Regions from separate parts of the Phytobacter palmae genome, predicted to be linked through region 2. Evidence: predicted binding sites of a transcription regulator. Region 2 holds the regulator's gene; the other holds the start of a gene.

Region 1 (3,851 bases), on a different contig from region 2:
AGCCCGGGTTTTCCAGCATATTGCGCAGGATCACCGGCGGCAACTGCACGTTGGTGTAGCCCATGCCAATGTAAGACTTAAAGCGCTTGTTACGTCCGGCAATTGCTTTTAGCTCCGCCAGCGCGGCATATTCAGTCGTGGCTTCACCCACCTGCGGCGGCGTGGCGAGCTGGATATCTTTTGGCACGATCTGCGAAATCAGTGCATTTAACGAATCCGCGCCAACCGTTTTCAGCATCTCTTGCTGTTGCTGAGCATCCGGCCCAATGTGACGTTCAATGAAAGCGCCACGGTTTTCAAGCTGGCTTAAAGTCTGTGTCATGAGCGATGGTTCCTGAAACGTGCGGTGAATCAATTTGGAAATCGTGATTTCTTGCCTGAATACGCTAAATCATTCGCGTTGCAGGAAGCGGCGAGGCAGTGAATCCCCAGGAACGTACAAAAGTAAGTGGCTGGGGTTAAGCGGCGAAGCCAACGAGCCTGCAACGTGAAGGATGACGCGTATTTACTCGTCTTCTAACAGTGCTTCGTATTCTGTTGCACTCAACAGCGCATCAACTTCCGATTCATCGCTGGCTTTAATTTTGAAAATCCAGCCTTCGCCATAGGGCTCGCTGTTAACCTGCTCCGGCGCATCGCCCAGAGCCTCGTTAACAGCAACGATTTCACCGCTGATCGGGGCATAAATATCGGAAGCCGCTTTTACTGATTCAGCGACGGCACAATCATCGCCTGCGGCAACAGTTGCGCCCACTTCTGGCAGGTCAACAAACACCATGTCGCCCAATAATTCCTGCGCATGTTCAGTGATACCGATGGTGTACGTGCCATCCGCTTCTTTACGCAGCCACTCGTGTTCTTTGCTGTATTTCAGTTCTGCAGGTACGTTGCTCATCACTAAATCTCCAAATAAGAATGAATCACGCGACGGCTTTGCCAGCGCGTACAAAAATAGGTTTCGTCACTTTCACCGGCATTTCACGATTACGGATCTGGACGATCGCCGTGTCGCCAATGCCCGCAGGCACACGCGCCAGTGCGATACTGTAGCCCAGCGTCGGAGAGAAAGTTCCACTGGTGATCACGCCTTCACACGCGTTACCCTGGGCATCAGTAAACCGCACCGGCAATTCGTTACGCAGCACGCCTTTCTCGGTCATGATCAGACCGACCAGTTGTTCGGTACCTTTCTCGCGCTGTAATTCGAGCGCTTCGCGACCGATAAAATCACGGTCCGCCGGTTCCCAGGCAATGGTCCAGCCCATATTGGCTGCGAGCGGCGAAACGCCCTCGTCCATTTCCTGACCGTACAAGTTCATGCCCGCTTCAAGGCGCAGCGTATCGCGCGCGCCCAGGCCACATGGCTTAACACCTGCCTGTACCAGCTTCTGCCAGAAATCCGCTGCCTGTTCATTCGGCAGTGCGATTTCATAACCCACCTCCCCCGTATAGCCAGTGGTCGCGATAAACAGATCACCTGACTCAACGCCAAAGAATGGCTTCATGCCTTCTACTGCCTGACGCTGTTGGTCAGTAAACAGGGTCGCGGCTTTGGCCTGCGCATTTGGCCCCTGGACGGCAATCAGCGACAGATCGTCACGGACAGTGATGTCAATGGCATAAGGTTCAGCGTGTTGGGTAATCCAGGAGAGGTCTTTTTCGCGGGTGGCGGAGTTTACAACGAGGCGGAAGAAACCTTCGGTAAAATAGTAAACGATGAGGTCATCAATGACTCCGCCCGATGCATTTAGCATTCCGGAGTATAGCGCCTTGCCGGGCCTGGTGAGCTTCGCTACGTCATTTGCCAGCAAGTAGCGCAAGAATTCCCGGGTACGGTTGCCGCGTAAATCGACAATCGTCATATGCGACACATCGAACATGCCCGCATCGGTACGCACCGCGTGATGCTCATCAATTTGCGATCCGTAATGCAGCGGCATCATCCAGCCATGGAAATCCACCATGCGTGCGCCGCATAGCGTGTGTTGTTCATACAAAGGAGTCTGCTGGGCCATCTTTTCCTCGTCGAATAAGCGGGGCTTTCACGTTGTCAGCGGTTAAAAAATCATCGCACGACAAGACGTCGACACCGATCCCGGTCGCCGACGCAAACGTTCTCTTTCGCCTGAACTTATCACCGAAAGCGACGCTTAACCATAAGAGAAAATGGGTCATCACATTAGCTTATGACCATTTTTCGCAAAGAGCGCCACAGAATATTTAGCCACGTTCAAGCGCAAAATGGCGCATAAAGAATTACTCTACCCCGGTAACTATCGCAATCAGCCATATTTACCACCACAAAAGAGATAATTTTCCCGACAGTGAAAAAATGAGAGATGAGAAAAACTAATCTGAAAAATGGCGTGAAATTAGAATTTTTCAAATGAGGAAAGGTTTCCCTTCCCGCCAGGGGGAAGGGAAAGTGTGACGCAGTTAACGCAACCACTGAGGGAGGTCATTCAGCCCCATCGCCTGACGCAGCAGCTGGGGTTTTACCCCTGGTAATGTATCCGCCAGTTTCAGGCCAATGTCCCGGAACAGCTTTTTCGCAGGGTTAGTACCGGAAAATAATTCACGGAAGCCCTGCATCCCGGCCAGCATCAGAACAGCACTGTGTTTACGGCTGCGTTCGTAGCGACGCAGATACATATGCTGGCCAATATCTTTGCCCTGCGCGTTCAGGCGCTTGAGTTCACTGACCAGTTCTGCCGCATCCATAAAGCCCAGGTTAACGCCCTGTCCGGCAAGAGGATGGATGGTATGCGCCGCATCGCCCATCAATGCCAGACGATGTCCGGCAAAATGACGCGCGTAGCGTCCGGTCAGCGGATAGACCTGTCGCTCGCTTTCTACACGGCACAGCCCAAGTCGATTATCAAACGCGACACACAGCGCCTGATTGAAGTCCTCTTCGCTTGCCTGCTGCATTTGCGCTGCCCGTTCAGGCGGCAGCGACCAGACGATTGAACATAAGTGCGGGTCGGCCAGTGGCAGAAACGCGAGAATGCTTTCATCGTGGAAAACCTGCCGCGCGATAGCCTGATGAGGCTCATCGGTACGGATGGTCGCCACCAGCGCATGATGGTTATAGTCCCAGAATGTCAGCGGAATATCGGCTTTGTTGCGCAACCATGAGTTGGCTCCATCAGCCCCGACGACCAGCCGGGCGGTTAACATATTGCCATCTTTGAGAGTAAGAAATGCTTCGTTCTCGCCCCAGGCAACCTGCTGCAGCTCTGCTGGCGCCAGGATTGACACATCCGAACATTGATGAGCTTTGTTCCACAACGCCTGATGAATGACGCTGTTTTCAATAATATGACCGAGATGGCTGTAGCCCATACTTTGATCGTCAAAGGCAATCCGGCCAAAGCTGTCTTTATCCCACACTTCCATACCGTGATAACAGCTGGCGCGATGGGCAGTAATCGATGACCAGACGCCCAGGCGCGTCAGCAGTTTTTCACTGGCGGCGTTGATAGCCGATACACGCAGCTGTGCAGGGTCATCCTCTTTCACGGGGACGGGCGCATGCTGCTCCAGCACCGCCACTCGCAGGCCACTGCCCTGTAATCCACAGGCCAGCGCCAGTCCCACCATGCCGCCGCCTACAATTGCCACATCAACATTTTGCACAAATAACTCCTGTAGACCTTAACGCGCCACCCAGCCCAAAGTACGCTGCGCCAGCGCATCACGCGCCGGGGTAAATAATTCCATGGCCATCAAACCGACGTTACGCCCGACAACCAACGGCGCCCAGCGATTTGCAAAAAGATGTACTAACCCATCTGTCACGCCAATCGTAGCGCACTTATCGTCATGGCGGCGATCGCGATAGCGTGTCA
Region 2 (3,851 bases):
CATTGCCCAGGTTAAACGCACCAATATTTACGGATGATGACAGGCCCGGAGCCTCATGCGCCACGCGCATAACACGCATCTGCAACGGAGGCACTACCGCGAAGGTTGCCGCACCCCAGACAACCATACTGATTGCTGCGCCGATTTCACTGCGCGCCAGCCAGGGAATTGCAACCATAATTACGATCAATAGCAACAAGAAGCCTTTCAGGGTCGCCGTGACCGAGCGGTCAGCCAGCTTGCCGCCAAGATAGTTACCGATGGAGAATCCAACGCCTACCAGCACCAGCATCGCGGTGATAAACGCAGGTGTGGCATCGGTAATACGGTGCAGTACGGGTGAAATGTAGGTATAGAGCGTGAACATCGCCCCGGCCCCCAGTACCGTCGTCAGCAACGCCGAAACTACCTGAGGACGCATTAATACTGCCAGTTCTTTACGCACATCAGGACGCTCACCGGCACTGCCTTTCGGCAACGAAAAGTAGAGACTGATCATAGCGATGACACCCAGCCCCGCTGTGGCCAGGAACGACATGCGCCAGCCAATCGCCCCACCCAGCCAGGTTGCTGCGGGCACACCGCCGATATTGGCGATAGTCAGCCCCATAAACATGGTCGCTACCGCACTGGCCTGTTTTTCTTTTGCCACCACGCTTGCTGCCACCACAGAACCAAGCCCAAAGAACGCACCATGATTCAGACTGGTAATGATGCGGGAGAGCATCAATGTTGTGTAATCAGGTGAAAGTGCCGACAGCACATTGCCGAGGGTAAAAATCGCCATCAGGAATACCAGCGCATTACGTCGCGCCCGATGGGAAAGCAACAGCGTCATTAACGGTGCGCCAACCATGACGCCAATAGCATAAGCGCTAATAAGCATACCCGCTGCCGGGATCGAGACATCCACGCCCTGGGCGATAACGGGCAGTAACCCCATGGGTGAAAATTCGGTCGTACCGATGCCGAAAGCGCCAATCGCCAGGGCAAGCAGTGGGAAATTGATCTTCATAAATAGACTCCGGAATTGCCGTGTCGACGCGCGACACCGTCACAGAAGTCAAAAGTATGACATCAATCACAAAAAACAGAAGTTAGCGAAATGGGAAAAGACTATTGCTGATTTGATGACAATCGACAGGAGAGACGAGGGAGAGAGGGCTCTCCCCCGGGGTAAATCAATGCAGTGCGGCAGTGAGTCCGCCAGCAACAATCAGGGCGAGTACAATTACGGTAGTCACTAAAGAAAACTTCAGGTCGGTGCTCATCAATTTTTCTCCTTATTAATTTCCACACAAAAAGTGATGTAACGCATTTTTGCACAAATAAACGTAAAAATCTTGCAGGATTTAGAGTGATACACGTTTTAGCACTTCCCCTTTTGGTCAAGATCAGACAAAATTCGACGCTAAATTTATTAGCGTACCGGCCATTGACTCCCCTCCTGACGTCCAGTGTCTTTTTCCCGGCGTATTGCAATCCCTTCTATGGGTAAAGGGTGATGGAAGGCAAACGTTTACCTTATGTATTATCAGGAGTTTACGATATGGTCTGGAGTAAGATCTGATGGCAACGATTAAAGACGTAGCGAAGCGAGCAAACGTTTCCACCACAACCGTATCACATGTAATTAACAAGACGCGTTTCGTTGCAGAAGAGACGCGCAACGCGGTCTGGGCAGCGATTAAAGAATTACACTACTCTCCCAGCGCGGTTGCCCGCAGTTTGAAAGTCAATCACACGAAATCTATTGGCTTGCTGGCGACCAGTAGCGAAGCGGCTTATTTCGCCGAGATCATCGAAGCAGTTGAGAAAAATTGTTTCCAGAAAGGCTACACCCTTATTCTCGGTAACGCCTGGAATAACCTGGAAAAACAGCGCGCCTATCTGTCGATGATGGCGCAAAAACGTGTGGATGGTCTGCTGGTCATGTGTTCTGAATACCCGGAATCGTTACTCAGCATGCTGGAGGAATATCGCCATATTCCTATGGTGGTAATGGACTGGGGCGAAGCAAAAGCCGATTTTACCGATACGGTAATCGATAACGCCTTTGCCGGTGGCTATATGGCCGGCCGTTATCTGATTGAACGCGGCCATCGCGAAATTGGCGTTATCCCCGGGCCATTAGAGCGCAACACGGGAGCCGGCCGTCTTAGTGGCTTTATGAAAGCGATGCAAGAGGCCCACATCAATGTACCGGAAAACTGGATTGTGCAGGGCGACTTTGAGCCGGAGTCCGGTTATCGTGCGATGCAACAAATACTGACTCAGTCTTCTCGCCCGACTGCGGTGTTCTGCGGTGGCGACATTATGGCGATGGGCGCGTTGTGCGCGGCTGATGAAATGGGCCTGCGCGTGCCGCAGGATATTTCGGTGATCGGTTATGATAACGTGCGCAATTCACGTTTCTTTACCCCTTCACTGACAACTATCCACCAGCCGAAAGACTCGCTGGGTGAAACCGCGTTTAACATGCTACTGGACCGCATCGTGAACAAGCGTGAAGAGTCACAATCAATTGAAGTGCATCCGCGTCTGATTGAACGCCGCTCGGTTGCCGATGGTCCGTTCCGCGACTATCGCCGTTAATCCTGCCGGGAGCAGTTCATTCCTGCTCCCGCAGCCACTCTCTGTTCAGTGTTTCGCTGTCACCCAGGTAATCCAGTAACCAGCTCAGCGCCGGTGAAGCATCATTCTGCTGCCAGGTCAGACAACAGGCGGCGTCCGGGAAAGGATTTTCAAGTGCCAGCGCAACCCATTCACCGCGATCGATCCACGGACGGGCAAAATGCGCTGGCACCATCCCAATGCATAGCCCGGCAGACAAGCAGGCAGCAGATGATTCCCAGTCAGGGGCGACAACCCGCTTCTGATTATCCAGAAGCCAGGTGATGCGTTTAGGCAGCGAACGGGAGGTATCTTCGCGCACCAGCGATGGCCAGTTCCGTAACGTATCATCACTGAGCGGCGACGCCATCGCCGCCAGCGGATGATGACGCGCAACCACACATTTCCAGCTCAACATGCCCATATCGCGAAAGGTATAGCGGCCCCCGACCGGAATTGCCTGAGTTGCGCCAATAGCCAGTTCAACACGTCCGTCGGCCAGCGCATCCCATACACCGTTAAATACCTCCTGGGAGACCAGCAGTTCGACATCGCTAAAATGGCGATAGAAATCGACAATCATCTGGCGCGTACGTTCCGGTTTAACGATGTTATCAACGGCGATAGATAACTGCCCACGCCAGCCGTTGGCAATTTGCTGACACTGTTGCCGGGTGATCTGCATTTTTTTGATAACAGAACGCCCCTCTTTCAAAAACCACACGCCAGCGGGCGTCAATTCAACATCCCGGTGACGGCGTTCAAACAACGGTACCGCCAGCCACTCTTCGAGTTGACGCACGGTATAGCTGACCGCAGAAGGTACACGATGTAGCTCCTGCGCTGCACCGCTAAAGCTGCCATTTCGGGCAACGGCATCAACCACTTCGAGAGAATATTCTGACCACATAATCTGCCTGCAAAAATTTTGAAACCACCGGACAAATATTAGCGTTTCACAAGCCGGGTTGCACTCCTTAGACTCTGGAGCCCTGATTACCTGTCATAAAAAGAGATCTGCCATGCAACCTGGAAAAGGATTTTTAGTCTGGCTCGCGGGCTTAAGCGTACTGGGCTTTCTGGCTACAGATATGTACCTGCCGGCGTTTGCCGATATTCAGCAAGATTTAAATACGTCTGCCGCAGCGGTCAGCGCGACGCTAAGCCTGTTTCTTGCAGGCTTTGCTGTTGCTCAACTGGTATGGGGGCCGCTGTCGGATCGCTATGGCAGGAAGCCT

Evidence for each region. Region 2 encodes PurR, which represses purine synthesis genes. Its sites were predicted from a motif close to CANGCAAACGTTTGCNTG; they were not measured.
Region 1: the regulator PurR is predicted to act here: its motif matches at 2,105-2,122, upstream of gcvT (glycine cleavage system aminomethyltransferase GcvT).

The regions. Positions count from the first base shown of each region.
Region 1 is NZ_JBCIVJ010000005.1:79,674-83,524, reverse strand. It holds gene gcvP (aminomethyl-transferring glycine dehydrogenase) at 1-322, opposite strand, end outside; gene gcvH (glycine cleavage system protein GcvH) at 506-895, opposite strand; gene gcvT (glycine cleavage system aminomethyltransferase GcvT) at 921-2,015, opposite strand; gene ubiI (FAD-dependent 2-octaprenylphenol hydroxylase) at 2,437-3,639, opposite strand; gene ubiH (2-octaprenyl-6-methoxyphenyl hydroxylase) at 3,658-3,851, opposite strand, start outside.
Region 2 is NZ_JBCIVJ010000015.1:120,435-124,285, reverse strand. It holds gene AAIG39_RS18195 (MFS transporter) at 1-1,015, opposite strand, end outside; gene cydH (cytochrome bd-I oxidase subunit CydH) at 1,182-1,271, opposite strand; gene purR (HTH-type transcriptional repressor PurR) at 1,570-2,595, shown strand; gene punR (DNA-binding transcriptional activator PunR) at 2,612-3,523, opposite strand; gene punC (purine nucleoside transporter PunC) at 3,636-3,851, shown strand, end outside.